One region of the Paenibacillus sp. O199 genome, then DNA from elsewhere that is predicted to be linked to it. Evidence: riboswitches for the same ligand, from Rfam matches in the RefSeq annotation. Region 1 holds a riboswitch; the other holds the start of a gene.
The links. A riboswitch is a leader RNA that binds a small molecule or an ion and turns the genes downstream of it on or off. The one in region 1 is predicted to bind thiamine pyrophosphate.
Positions count from the first base shown of each region.

Region 2: linked by a shared signal. The riboswitch ahead of thiC (phosphomethylpyrimidine synthase ThiC) and the one ahead of A6049_RS19375 (ABC transporter substrate-binding protein) in region 1 are both predicted to bind thiamine pyrophosphate.

Region 1 covers NZ_LGRP01000013.1:71,066-78,787, forward strand. The annotation lists gene A6049_RS19365 (VOC family protein) at 24-410, shown strand; gene A6049_RS19370 (NAD-dependent epimerase/dehydratase family protein) at 428-1,183, shown strand; TPP riboswitch at 1,329-1,441, shown strand; gene A6049_RS19375 (ABC transporter substrate-binding protein) at 1,663-2,703, shown strand; gene A6049_RS19380 (thiamine-binding protein) at 2,965-3,255, shown strand; gene A6049_RS19385 (ABC transporter permease) at 3,255-4,013, shown strand; gene A6049_RS19390 (ABC transporter ATP-binding protein) at 4,057-4,956, shown strand; gene A6049_RS19395 (TatD family hydrolase) at 5,052-5,858, shown strand; gene nfsA (oxygen-insensitive NADPH nitroreductase) at 5,961-6,704, opposite strand; gene A6049_RS19405 (TetR family transcriptional regulator) at 6,688-7,296, opposite strand; gene A6049_RS19410 (YhgE/Pip domain-containing protein) at 7,522-7,722, opposite strand, start outside.
Region 2 covers NZ_LGRP01000046.1:2,894-10,615, reverse strand. The annotation lists gene A6049_RS29740 (aspartate/glutamate racemase family protein) at 1-268, shown strand, start outside; gene thiC (phosphomethylpyrimidine synthase ThiC) at 785-2,569, opposite strand; TPP riboswitch at 2,932-3,045, opposite strand; gene A6049_RS29730 (IclR family transcriptional regulator) at 3,162-3,905, opposite strand; gene A6049_RS29725 (alpha/beta hydrolase) at 4,264-5,292, shown strand; gene A6049_RS29720 (Fe-Mn family superoxide dismutase) at 5,490-6,815, shown strand; gene A6049_RS29715 (S-layer homology domain-containing protein) at 6,953-7,722, opposite strand, start outside.

The sequences.
Region 1 (7,722 bases):
TGCATATAAGGAGGATTTGGATTATGAGTTTTCAAAAGCGCATTGACCACGTCGGCATTGCCGTTCGTGATCTAGAGACCACGCTACGTTTCTATACGGAGATTGTTGGTCTTGAATTGAAAGACCGGGTAACCCACACCAACGGTGTCATTCAGCTCGCCTTTCTCGGCTTCAACGGAAGCGATGAGACCGAGATTGAGTTGATTCAGGGATACAGCGACAAGCTGCCTTCCGAAGGTACGGTGCATCATTTTGCTATCCATGTCGATGACCTTGAGGCTGAGTACAACCGCATTAAGGCAACTGAGGCCGAGTTTATTGATGGAGAGATGATTACACTGCCTAACGGTTACCGTTATTTCTTCATCTATGGACCCGAGAAGGAATGGATTGAGTTCTTCCAGCGCTAAGAATTGGAGCTGATTTAATGAACATTTTAATTACCGGCGCAGCCGGAAAAATTGGACGTGACTTGTCCCAACACTTGTCAGAAGCATTTCACCTGCGACTAACGGATTTGAATATCGACAGACTGCATACGTATCAAGGGACAAGCCATGAGATCATGACACTTGATGTGACAGATCCCGAAGCCTGTCAGCACGCTTGCGAAGGCATGGATGTGGTTGTACATCTGGCGGGAGATCCTTCCCCGCATGCCGGATTCTATGAATCGTTGTTGGACATCAATATCAAGGGTACGTTTAATGTATTCCGTGCAGCTAAAGACCAGGGTGTACGAAGAGTCATTCTGGCAAGCAGTGCACAGACGATTGAGGGGTATCCCATTGATGCTCAAGTCTATCCGGATATGCCGACACGCCCACGGAATTTGTACGGGGTTAGCAAATGTTTTGGTGAATCGCTCGCTTCCTATTTTGCATATACCGAAGGTTTACAAAGTGTAGCAATACGTATAGGTGCATATGATGATTTCCAACCGGATGGACCCGCGCTGGAGGCAAGGGATATGAGCGCGTATCTTAGTCCGGCTGACTTGTGTGATTTGATGTTCAAAGCAATTACAACTACAGATCTGGAGCCCTTCACCATACTGCATGGGATCTCGAATAATCGGTTTAAACGATTGAATCTGGAAACCACTCAGAAACAGGTAGGCTATGACCCGAAATCCGATGCTTTTGCACTCAGTCAGATTTCCTTATATGATTCGCCACGATAATTGTTGAAAATCACACATCTAGAGAGGTCGTTATACGCATGTATAATGGCCTCTTTGATTCATTCATACGTGCCCCTATCCAGTTCCTGACTGGACATGCGTAGGCCTCTGGCCTATAATTACACCTAGTAATGCCCGTAACTTCATAGTTTCCCAGGGGAGTCGGAATAGGCCGGCTGAGAGTGTATCCCACCAAGATACTGACCCTTAGACCTGATCTGGATCATGCCAGCGTAGGAATCGGAGTATATCGAATTGGCCCAGCCTCTTTGCTGAGTGCCACATCTCTAACGCCTGCACGCGTCCCGGATTAACGGGGCGCTTTTTTAATGTTCTTTTATATAGCCAGAGAGCTAAAAAAAGTGACGTCATCCGGATCATAGCTGGTATAAATCTGTCGATTTATGCAAGAAGCTTGGATATGAAGCCAAGGAGTACCCCGCGCCACTGGCCGGACAACATGAAGGAGAGAAATGAAGATGAGATGGCGTAAAATGATGGGCCTAATGCTCTTGTGCGTACTACTCGTGGCTGTGGCCGCATGTGGCGGCAAAGAAGCTGCACCTTCAGGAGAAAATGGCAGCAGCAACACCGAAAACAGCAATGAAGGTGACAACGCAGCCCTCAAGGACATTAAAGTGGTGCTGGACTGGACACCAAATACGAATCATACCGGCCTGTATGCGGCTGTAGATCAAGGTTTTTACAAAGCTGAAGGCTTAAATGTCGAGATTGTACAACCAGGTGCCGGAGGCGCGGATACAATGGTGGCTTCGAACGAAGTGCCTTTTGGCGTAAGTTATCAGGAGAGTGTGACCCAGGCCCGCACACAGGGCGTACCGCTCGTGTCCATTGCTGCAGTCATTCAGCATAACACGTCCGGATTTGCCGCTCCGGTGGACCGGAACATCAAATCCCCCAAAGATTTTGAAGGTAAAACCTATGGTGGCTGGGGCTCTCCGGTGGAAGAAGCTGTGATGCAGTCCATTATGGAAGGCGAAGGCGCCGATGTATCCAAAGTAAAAAATATTAGCATGGGCGATGCAGACTTCTTCACCGCTGTGAAACGCGATATCGACTTTGCCTGGATCTTCTACGCGTGGACGGGCATTGAAGCCGAACTGCGCGGGGAACCGATCGACATGTTATATGTGAAAGATTATTCCGATTCACTGGACTACTACACACCTGTACTCGTTACCAATGAAAAGACGATTCAGAACGATCCCGAGCTGGTTAAAGCGTTCTTGAAAGCGACTTCCGAAGGATATCAATACGCGATTGAACATCCCGAAGACGCTGCCAACATTCTGATCAAGGCCGTACCGGATCTGGATAAGGATCTTGTACTCGCAAGCCAGAAGTGGCTGAGTCCAAAATATCAGGATGACGCACCACGCTGGGGTGAGCAAAAGCAGGAAGTATGGCAGAACTACACGGATTGGATGTTTAGCAAAAAACTGCTCGATGAGCAGGTAGATGTATCCAAAGCATATACAAACGAGTTCTTACCCCAATAAAATTATCCATATAAAACGAACTTAGTATTTACACGATGACGAAGAGGACAGAAATAACGTGAAAAAGCGAAGCGTTCGCCTAAAAGCTTTCTGAAAGAAAGCTCCTTCGGAAGCATATGCTATCACCGGATTTTCCCTTTGGAGAAGGGAATCAAAAAAATCTGGGGATAACAGCGATTGGAAGGTTATTCTGTCATCGAAGTGGCAAGTGTAACAGTCATTAGTTCATTTTATATATTTCGAAAGGAAAAGTGATCTCTCATGGCAAGCACACTACTTAGCATTCAAGTCATTCCCAAAACGCCAAATGGCGAAAATTCCTATCCTTATGTTGATCGTGCGATTGAAGTCATTCAGCAGTCTGGCTTGAAATATCAGGTTAATCCACTGGATACTACGATGGAGGGAGAACTGGAGGAACTGCTGGAGGTTGTCCGCAAAATGCACGAAGTTCTCGTGGAAGCCGGCAGTCCGAGCATCATCTCACAGATCAAGATCGCCCATAGCCCAAGTGGCTTCAGCATGGACACCCTGACGGAGAAATATCGCTAATGCATGCCTATTGGAAAAGCGTATGGCCGCCCTTTGTGGCGGTTATTCTCTTTATAGCGATATGGCAGGGAGCTGTCTCCCTGTTCCATATTGAGAAATGGATGCTGCCTGCGCCTTCGGACATCGCCCATGAAGCAGCCTCCCAGGCCGAGCGACTTGGCATGCATGCATGGGCAACAATCCAGCTGACATTGATAGGATTTGCAGCAGGTACGCTCGTGGGATTACTGATTGCGATGGTGCTGCATTTGATTCCATTTTTGAAATCTGCACTCTATCCATTACTTATTCTTAGTCAAAATATACCGACCATTGCGCTTGCTCCGCTCTTGCTGATCTGGTTCGGATTTGGGCTGCTGCCCAAACTGATTACCATCATCCTGGTCTGCTTCTTCCCGGTGGCTGTAGCTGCCATGGACGGATTGACCCGCACCGATGCGGCCATGATGAACTATATGCGCATGGCTGGTGCAAAACGCGGCCAAATTTTCTGGAAACTCGAACTTCCACATGCATTGCCCTCGGTGTTTTCGGGGATTAAAATTGCCGCTACGTACAGCGTCATGGGTGCGATTATCGCCGAATGGATCGGTGCAGATAAGGGCATCGGCTATTATATGATGCTGCAAAAATCAGCCTATCGGACGGATCGTCTGTTCGTGGCAATCATGATTATTGTGGCATTGAGTCTGCTGCTCTTCCTGCTCATTGCGCTACTGGAAAAGCTGCTCGTACGCTGGCGTCCACAAAAGCGATAACTTTGAAATATGCACCATATAAAGGTTAGGAAGTGATGACAAGATGACACCCGAACACAACGAGCGGGTAGCTGCTGCGCCGGATGAAGGTGCAACCACTCCAACGAGTAGCGGAAGTCCTGAGTATGAAACCGTGGCCTTACCTGCACATCATTCATCACCAGCGTTGGAAGTATTAGACGTGAATGCTTCGTTCCGAGAGCGACGCAGCACATTGCCCGTTCTGGATGGTCTGTCCCTGACCGTGGAACAAGGAGAATTCGTAGCCATCGTCGGTCCTTCCGGCTGCGGTAAAAGCACCCTGTTTCACATCATCGGCGGTCTGCTGAAACCTCAGGAGGGCCAAATCCTGATGAATGGTCAGGATGTTACCGGACAACGCGGCAAGATTAGTTATATGCCACAGCAGCCTGCACTATTTCCATGGCGTACCATCGAGGACAATGTGCTGCTTGCAGGTGAAGTGTCTGCGGACGCACCACCCCGAGCAGAAGCTCTTGCAGATGCCCGGAAGTGGCTGAGCAGTGTCGGACTGGCTGGGTTCGAACAAGCCTATCCGCATATGTTATCGGGCGGCATGCAGCAGCGGGTTGCCTTTCTGCGCGCCCTGCTCAGTCCGCAGGAGCTGATGCTGCTAGACGAGCCTTTTAGTGCGCTGGATGCACTGACCCGTAGCGACATGCAGCGCTGGCTGCTCGATATCTGGGAACAGAACCGCCGCTCGGTGCTGTTCATTACGCATAATATCGAGGAAGCATTATTGCTTGCGGACCGTATCTATGTTTTATCAAATCGGCCTGCGGCTGTACTTCACGAGGTCGATGTTCCCTTTGATCGTCCACGTCGCGAAGCGATCACGGAGGAATCTGCTTTTCTTGAACGGAAACGGCAGATTTCCCAGTGGATGAGAGAAGAACAGCAGAAAACCCGCCTATCTAAATAGTGCGGGTTTTTGAGTTATTTTTTCCCTAAAATGGGTGATCCAAGACAAACTATCCTGCGTATCATTGGTAAAAGACAAAAAGGAGGGGTCAATCCATGCAATCAACCGCTTTTGCACCCTTGATCGATGCCCATCTTCACCTGGACAAATATACACCTGAAGAACAACGTGAGATGCTGCATTCCTTCCCATCCCAGCAGGTTGAGGCTGTCATCGCCGTTTCCATGAATCTGGCTTCTGCCCAGAGTAACCTAGAAGTAGCTTCCCAATACCCTCGTACCGTATATCCGGCCTTTGGGTTCCATCCCGAGCAGCCCCTGCCGTCCCTGGCAGAGCAGGATCTATTTATCAAATGGATCGAAAAGCATATGGGACAAGCCACAGCGATTGGGGAAGTTGGATTGCCTTATTACAACCGACAGGAAGCCGAACAGGCAGGACAGTACTTTGATCAGAGCGGCTATATCGATCTGTTGGAGCGATTTATCCAGCTAGCGAAACGGCACGGTAAACCGATTGTGCTGCACGCTGTATACGAGGATGCCGATATCGCCTGTGACCTGCTGGAGCAATATCAACATCGCCGGGCACATTTTCACTGGTTCAAAGGTTCCAAGGGGACCGTCCAGCGAATGGCTGACAACGGATACTTCGTCTCATTTACACCTGATATCATATACGAAGAGGAAATTCGCGAATTAGCTCGCCAGTATCCTTCCGAGCAGGTTATGGCAGAGACTGATGGACCTTGGCCTTTCGAGGGACCTTTCCAGGGAAGAATGACGCATCCAGCCATGACCAGACAGGTCATTCAAGCGTGGAGTGAAGTGACCGGTATGGGAACGGAGCGGGCTGCGCGTCTCTTTTATCAGAATACGAAACGCTTCTACGATCTTCCTTAGTTCCGAATTGGCATCTATTCATGTGCTGGTTCCTAAATAGATATAGTATGCAAAAAAGAAGTCAGTCGGCATCTGCCGAACTGACTTCTTTTGAATTTACACTTAACGTTTCAAGAATCCTTTGCCTTCAAGGAATGGCTTCATCTGTAGACGTACCGGTTCTGTGAGGCGTTTCGCCATCATTTCGGACCACGGTGTAGAACGTTCCCCTTGAGTGCGCTCCTTCATGTATGCAGCAGTCGTTTCGTCATAGCTCTCGACACCTTTGAGGGTCTGCTCGGCGTTATAGCGGCCATGGTGTAAGACCGCATCCAGTGGTAGACGCGGACGAATACCCGTATCCTGATCAGCAACACCAATGCACATCCCATATACTGGATAGACGCCGTCGGGCAAACCCAATACTTCGCTCACTTCCTCAATACGGTTGCGCAGCCCGCCAATATATACAATTCCGAAACCTAGTGACTCTGCTGCAAGCGCAGCATTTTGCGATGCGAGTGCAACATCAATGGTGGCCACCATAAAATTTTCAGTGGAGTCCTCATAGGATTCCTTTTCAGGCAAATGACGCTTGGCAGCATCACTCAGGCGATAAAGGTCAGCACACCATACGAGAAACACAGGGCATTCATTGACGTAAGACTGATTGCCTGCCAATTCAGCCAATTTGGCCTTCTGCTCCTGTTCGGTAACAGCTATTATAGTATAGGCCTGCACACTACTTGAAGAGGAAGCCATCTGCCCGGCCGCCACGATTGCTGCCAGCTGCTCCTCACTTACCGGGTCTGGCTTGAATTTCCGCACAGAGCGGTGTTTCATCATCAATTCAATGGTTTCGTTCATTGCTATTCACTCCCAATCCTCGTAGTACGAATTCAATGGTTTGCTCAGCCAGCTCATCTGTGTTCATATCCTGATAGTCAAAGCTAAACCGCGAATTCTTAGCCCGTTTGTGCGCCAAAGCCACACCCATGACCTGAAGCATCGCATAAGATACGGACTCGATCTGAAACACGCCCTGCTCCTTGCCTTCTTGCAGCAGTTCTCTCACTCTGGTCCAGACGGGGTCCAAAAAACGAAACACGGTAGCTGTGCGATGGGTACGCAGTGTAATTTCAAGCTGCACAATATCGCTCATCTCCCGGTCCGTCATCGTGAATTTTACGACTTCACCTATGATTCGTCGGATACCCTCCACGGGGGAGGACATGGACTCTTCAGCCAACTCGTTCATCATATGATCAGGAAAAAAGTGCTCAAATAATGCTTCGAACACCTTTTCTTTTCCACCAAAATGATACGAGACCAGCGATACATTCGCACCCGCCTCATCACAGATTTGACGAACACTTGTCCCGTCATACCCCTGCTGTGCAAAAAGCTTCTTGGCTGCAAGCAAAATCCTCGTTTTTATATCCAATTCCGGTTCCGTCATTCCGTCCGCTCCTCTTGTCCGTTCTATTCATTTGCTCCAGCTCACCGGGCTGCAGCAAGACTACTCTATCGTTTCATTATGAAAGTTTGTGCATCAAAGCGCAAGGTGTGCCGCCTGTGGTTCTGCAACGCTAGCCACCTCAACCTACTATTAAACCAAGCACCCCGGTGAAAATCACCGGGGTGCTTGATCATATCCTATGAAGAACAACCATGATGACTGGAATTAGCTGTTCATTTGAGCCGGGCTTGGTGCCCCAGCTGGCATGCGTTGTTTTTTCAACAACGTCACCACCAGGGAGAGGGCTACAGCAACCAGCAATACAATGGTAATTGAGCCAGCCGCGGATTGAACTCCAGGTCCACCCAGTTGAGCGCTCAGAACACCTTGAACGGCATATGTGGCAGGCAGATACTGACCAATACC
Region 2 (7,722 bases), on a different contig from region 1:
TGAGCAGCGAAACGGGATCGAAGCAGTATTGATCCCGGGCACATTCGAGTTAATTATGCGAGGCGATAAGGAAAGTTATCTTGCAGCAGTGAGCACCGGATTACAGCAACTTGCTGAGCAGTATCCAGATAGCACTGTCGTAGCCGCTCAACTGTCGATGGCTCCCGCAGCAGCACGGGTCACATCAGATACAGGCATGGCGATCTATAGCCCGCTGGCATCGCTAGCGGCTTATTTGGAGAAGAAGTTGAGCTTGAAGCGGTGTTGAGTGTTGAACTCATGAAGCAAAATAAAAAGACTCTCGAATGAGAGACTTTCGAATGGTATAATTATTTTGTACAGCCAATTTGTGGTGGGAAATAGGTTGCCTCCGGTGGGAGGTGATCCTATGAACTTCTCTTTCAACGACGTAATCGTGTTCGCAATGTTAATTATTGCGCTCCTGACATACATCGACCGTAAAAAGAAGTGACCCGCCACAGGTTGACGGCCTGACGGGTCACTTCGTCTGAATTATGCTGCACTCGGAGGAATACCTACCGCAAATGCTGTGCAGGAGTAGCCATTGGCCTGGCTACTCTTATTTGTTTTTACTTATATTCATTTTATTAAACATCTGCGAGACAATCAACCTACAACTGATAAAATATGTTGTGTCGTTATCCTTGTCCTTCGAAGTTAAGTGTGCGCACCGCATACCAAGTAAGAGGCCGTTCCTCTCCCAATCACGGAGAGGAACGGCTTTTCACCATGTCAGGCCGCCCAGATTGCGCTGTAACGACGCCTAAGAGCGAGTCCGGTATTCCTCAGCCTTTTCCTGCATGCCCGCAGCCACGGCCTCATTTTCGGACAAACCTTTGTCTGCGGCAAAGGTACGAATATCCTGCGTAATGCGCATGCTGCAAAATTTCGGACCGCACATGGAGCAGAAATGGGCTTCCTTAGCCCCTTCTGCCGGCAACGTCTCATCATGGTAGGACAGCGCACGTTCCGGGTCCAGTGACAGGTTGAACTGATCCCTCCAGCGGAACTCAAACCGTGCCTTGGACAGCGCATCGTCCCGCCGCTGGGCACGTGGGTGACCTTTCGCCAGATCAGCGGCATGAGCAGCGATCTTGTAGGCGATAACGCCTTCCCGCACATCATCCTTATTGGGCAGGCCCAGATGTTCTTTTGGCGTAACATAACAGAGCATCGACGTGCCGAACCAGCCGATCATCGCCGCCCCAATCGCCGAGGTAATATGGTCATATCCTGGGGCGATATCGGTCGTCAGCGGCCCCAGCGTATAGAACGGCGCCTCCTTGCAAATCTCCATTTGCAGATCGACATTCTCCTTGATCTTGTGCATCGGCACATGTCCCGGACCTTCAATCATCACCTGCACATCATGCTTCCAGGCGATTTGTGTTAGTTCACCAAGCGTAGCCAGTTCCGCCATCTGGGCTTCATCATTAGCATCGTAGATGCTTCCTGGACGCAGTCCGTCTCCGAGTGAGAACGCCACGTCATACCTTTTCATAATCTCGCAGATTTCTTCAAAATGGGTATACAAAAAATTCTCCTGATGATGCGCAAGGCACCATGCTGCCATGATGGACCCGCCCCGTGACACAATGCCCGTCATACGTTTGGCGGTCAGCGGAATATATCGCAGCAGCACACCTGCATGGATCGTAAAATAGTCCACACCCTGCTCTGCCTGTTCTATGAGCGTGTCACGATACAACTCCCATGTCAGTGCTTCTGCTTCGCCATTGACCTTCTCCAGCGCCTGATAGAGCGGTACTGTTCCAATCGGTACAGGTGAATTGCGGATGATCCATTCGCGGGTCGTATGAATGTCCTTGCCTGTGGAAAGATCCATCACCGTATCCGATCCCCAGCGTACGGCCCAAGTCATCTTCTCCACCTCCTCCTCGATGGAGGAGGATACCGCAGAGTTTCCGATGTTCGCATTGATCTTCACATGAAAATGACGCCCGATCAGCATCGGCTCACTCTCTGGGTGATTAATATTCGACGGCAGGATGGCCCTTCCACTCGCTAGCTCCTGCCGCACAAACTCTGGCTCCACACCCTCACGAATAGCGGCGAACTCCATCTCCGGCGTGATCATTCCCTGCCGTGCATAATGCATCTGAGTCACACTGCGCCCTGCCTGTCCACGTAATGGTTTAGCACGCAAGCCCGGATACTTCTCGGCTCCAGTTCGCTTCCCTCCTGGTTTCAATCCGTTATCCTCCGGTTTGACCGTTCTTCCCTGGTAGGCTTCAACATCTTCACGCTCCGTAATCCAGCGGGTGCGCAGCGCTGGCAGCCCTGCCCGGATATCGGCATGAAATCCAGGATCGGTCATTGGTCCGCTCGTATCGTAAACACGCAGCGGTTCGTTATGCTCCACTCCTTGGGGAGTATTGGTGTCATGAAGGGCAATTTCGCGCTCCGGTACAGCAATGTCCGGTCGTGAGCCATGAATGTATACTTTGCGGCTGCCCGGGAAGGGCTGAACCCGTCCTGCCGTACCTTTTTCCTTTGCCAACTGCTGATCCTGCTTGTCCTGTCCCATCGTTCGGTTTCCTGTACTCATCGCTCTTGTCTCCTCCTCATTGATGTTTGCCTGGATTGAAATGCTTGCTCACGGCTCCAAACCATCCACAACATAGAAAAAGGAAGAGCGACCATACCACACAAAATAGGGACATACACTTCAATTAATACAGACAGTCGAAGCAGAAGGCTTACACCCAATGCTCGCCAATGGCACCCAGCCCTTTATCCAAAAGCAGATCTGACACCAGCTTCCGCCTGTTTACTGTATAAAAAAAGCCGGTTCCCAAGGGAACCGGCTTATGTCCATCACCAATAACACACCTCACTCAGGCTCCATAACGGAGTCCATCCATAGGTCACATTATATGGTGTTCGTGGTCGTATCGCCGATTACTTCCCTACGCTGGTATGATCCAGATCAGGTGCAAAGGGTCCAGAATCTCATGCGATTCCGTCTCAGTCCGGACAATTCGGACTCCCCCAGTAACGTTAACAAGTTGCAGCATCTCAGCCGCAGATTATTCAATTATGCTGACCCCGTTGGGCCGTCCATTACAGAGTAGCGCAACCGGATCATAAAAACAACCTTTAATTTCCAGAGCATAAAATCAGGATAACATCAGTCCCATCTGTGTAGCTGCTTCCTTCAGCACAGGTGCGTATTCATGCAACGTCTCCTGCGAAAGGCGACTAACAGGCCCGGATACCGACAGAGCAGCAGCAATGTTGCCTTTCCGATCCATGATGGGTACAGATACAGCCGCGGCTCCCGGTTCACGCTCCTCATAACTTGTTGCGTAGCCGTATTCCAGAATGTCTTTCATCTGGGCCAAATATACTTTGGGATCGATAAATACGGGCCATTCCGGTCCATTCATCAGATCTTCGCGGTCCTCTTCGGTGGCAAAAGCCATCAGCACTTTACTGGATGCTCCCACAGATAACGGAAGTCTGACGCCCACCGGAGCTACACGACGAATCGCCTGATCACTCTGTACGGCTTGAATTCGAATCCGCTCACTGCCATCACGCAGATATAAACTCACGGTTTCGCCCAGTCGATCTCTCAGCCGCTCCATCGCAGGAAGGAGCAAAATGGCAGGATCATCGCTGCGAGACATATGGGCAGACAGTTCCCAGATACGTATGCCGAGTCGATACTTCTCGGTTGCTGCATCCCGGATCACAAACCCCTTGTCCTCCAAAGTAGCCATCAGACGATGGACTGTACTTTTGTGCAGACCGATCTGGCTCGCAATTTCCGTGAGCCCCAGATCACTGCGGGTTGTAAAACACAATAATATATCCAGCGCCCGTTCTACAGCCCGGACGGTTAACTTTCGGTCTTCCATGGCAAGTTGCCCTCCTCATGTTTCATCACATGAAACTTGGTTACATAAATTATATGAGAAACGGTCTCATCTGTAAACCAAAAAGCGCCATTTGGAATAGGGATATTTGTAAATATTTTCTTTTTATAAATTAGAATCCCCTGCAATTTGCACCCTAAGGAAATGTTACCCATATATCTTCAAAACTATATAACAATTGCGTAACAAATGGCCTCAATCAATTGACTTTGACTATATTGGAACATACGATAAAGATATATTAAATTAAGATTTTGCTTCATATGTAGTCAGAAAAATCATTTATCCGCTCTGTTCGTCTCGTTGTTATCTTCATTTGATTTTTAAAGGAGGGGCAATCATGTATCCGACATCCCAGAGCGAAGCCCCGCTGCAAACGAAAGTGTCAGATCTGCCTTCTTCGTTATCACCGAGGCTGATCCGGTTCAAACATATTGTCGTGGCGTTGTTGCTCTCCGTTGTATTTTTTCTGCTCTTTTGTTTCATTGCACTACACGGTTATATTGCTTGGGTATTATCCAATCCAACTGTAGCGCCTGTATTCTCCAATCCCATGCAGGCGAAGAACATGAAGTATCAAGACATCACGTTCCCGGCAGCAGACGGCAGTCGAACGATGCAGGGTTGGTATATTCCGGCTGATGATAATGCAAACAAAACCATCATATTCAGCCATGGATATGGTGCGAATCGTGAAGAGACCTGGGTACCGATGTATGATCTGGCCCATTATGCTCACCAACTTGGCTTCAATGTGGTGATGTTCGATTACGGTTTCGCTTCACAGGTGAACAAAGCTGTCGCCACAGGTGGCAAAGCCGAGTCCCAACAGCTGCTTGGTGCTATCCAGTTTGCGAAGCAGCGTGGAGCTCAGGAGCTTGTCGTATGGGGGTTCTCCATGGGTGCAGGTACAGCCCTGCAGACTGGGCTAATTACCAAAGATGTGGATGCTATGATTCTGGACAGCACGTTCCTGCTTGAGCCGGATACGCTGTATCACAACATCCATAATCAGATTGATCTTCCGCGGCAGCCTACGCTGGAGATTATGAACCTGCTGTTCCCGATTCTGAACGGGACCGGATTGCAGCAAATTCCGTATCAAGAAGTGAAAAAAGAAGATTATCCTTTCCCGATTTTCTTCATCCATGGTACCGAGGATGAGAAAGCTCCTTACCCGATTGCGGAGCTGCTTGCCGGTAACCAAACCAATCCGAATTCCGATGAATGGATTGTGGACGGTGCGCATCATGAGCTGATCTTCCGGGAGCATCCGAAGGAATATCTGCGCCGTGTCTCCACATTCCTGAGTCATGTGACCAAGACGAGCAGCGATGATGTGGAAAATACGAATAACGGAGAATCGTGAAAATCCGGTAATTCAAGAGCCCCTAGGGGCTCTTTTTTTTGTGTATACATAGGACAACATGCCTGAAGAATATACTTTTGGGATGTAATTAAAGACAGCTCTACCTTGTACAATACAAAATTGAGCGAACCGGGGAAGCAATTCGTTTCTGCTACTGGATCTGAATTCAAATTCATCTGAACGGAGGTATACCGCTTATGAATTGGTATGGATATGGGCATCTGCTGCCTCTGCGGGTACTCGAAGAAGTCCGTTTCTGGAAAGAGCAAGAGAAGGAACATACGATTGTCATTCGTGCCTTGGTTCCTGATCTTGAACCCTCATATGTCAAATGGCTTGCGGAATGGGAAGCGATTTTTGAGAATAGCGAACGAGTCGCGAATCAGCTGTTGAAGCAAATACTGCCGGGAACCCAACCGCCTGCTCCTTACATCATCCGCTGTATTGAACAGCTCGTGGCTGCGGCCTGCACACAATCGCGTGAGTTCATTAGACAGCTGTACGTCCTGCTGGAGCAAAGTACTGCTGTTCAGCAGGTGCCGATTGCCAAAGTGGTTATTCTGCATTTCATACGTGAATCGGAGTATTTCCTGGGGGTACTTGAAACGCTGAAACAATCTGGAGCTTTGCGAGATTTGGTGTCTGATCCATCTTTTTCACTGGACCATATTCTTCAAACCTCGGAACAACCGGCTGATCCCAACGTACACGTTGCTTCAACGCCCGTGTCTGAACAGCCCTATCGTGAAGCTGTAGAAGAATCGTCCAATGCTGCGGGAAAAATCAATAACTCCACTCCAGCGGTACAGGCACAATCTTCAGCGACTGCTGTAAAGACTCCCAATACAAATGCCGAGGGTACAACCAGCTCTTCAGCAGCGCCAGTCAAAGAGAAACCTGTACCTATTGGCGGACACACACTGCCACCCCTACCCTATGCCTACAATGCGCTGGAACCACATATCGACGAGATGACGATGCGTATACACCATGACAAACACCATCAATCCTACGTAGACGGACTGAACACCGCGGAGAAAAAGCTGGCAGAATCGCGGAAAAAGAATAATTTTGAACTCGTTAAACATTGGGAACGCGAACTCGCATTTAATGGTGCAGGTCACTACCTGCATACCATTTTCTGGACGATTATGAATCCCAAGGGTGGAGGCAAACCCTCCGGTATGCTCGCAGAGCAGATCAAGCGGGATTTCGGTAGCTATGAAGCGTTCAAGAATCAATTCACTGAAGCGGCCAACAAAGTGGAAGGCAGTGGCTGGTCCATGCTGGTCTGGAGCCCGCGGGCGCACAGATTGGAGATTTTACAGGCGGAGAAACATCAGAACCTGTCCCAGTCCGACATCGTGCCTCTCCTGCCACTTGATGTATGGGAACACGCCTACTATCTGAAACACCAGAATGAACGCAAAAAATATATCGAGGATTGGTGGAAGGTTGTGTACTGGCCAGCTGTGGCGGAACGTTACGAAACTGCGCGCAAGCTCTTATGGCCGCCTTATTAGTATTCTCGGGCTAAGCATAGCATCGGGGAGTACTCTGGAGCGCATTGAATCCATGGTTCAATAATTTGATGTAAAAAAAGAGATATCTCCAGCCAAATGACTGAAAGATATCTCTCTTTGAGTTTGAATACAACTATTTACTTGCGGATAGAAGCTGCCTCAATCGCTTCATAAGCCCAATGTGTGGCGGGTACATCCGACCACTGTCCTACCGCATTCGTTTCAGCTTGAAAACCGATCAGCTTATTCAGCATTGTAACAGCTTCAGCGCGGGTGATCGGCTGGCTTGGACGGAACGTGCCATCCTTGTATCCGGTAACTACACCCGCCGAACTTAATTGTTCTACTGCTTGTTGCGCCCAATGCTCGTTTACATCGGTAAATGCTGTCGGAGCAGTAGTCATCTGATCAGATGTTAATAACGGCTGTAACAGGACAGCTATTTCCGCGCGAGTAATCGCTTGATCCGGCTTGAAGCTGCCATCTGTATAGCCTTGAACATAACCGGATTGAGCTGCTGCTGAGATAGCCGCATCTGCCCAGTGACTGGATGTAACATCTGTAAATTCATGACTTCCCTCAAGAGTCGATGTTCCCAGAATACGCGTGATTAATGTTGCCATTTCCGCACGAGTTACATTACGCTCTGGCCGGAAACTGCCATCCGTGTACCCCTGAATATAAGGGTGTGCTTTCAATGTGTTGTCTGTCCAGTCTTTGACCTTAACAACGGAGAATGTACTGAATTTGTTGACTTCAATCTCGACGCCTTGCTGATGATCACCGTTTAGGGTAACCCGTTTGCCGTGTACAAGCTCCTTCGTTCCATCACTATGCTCAATATATACACCTAGCTCCTCAGACTTCACACTTGCAACCTGATTAGCATCTAAAGGCAATATGAGCG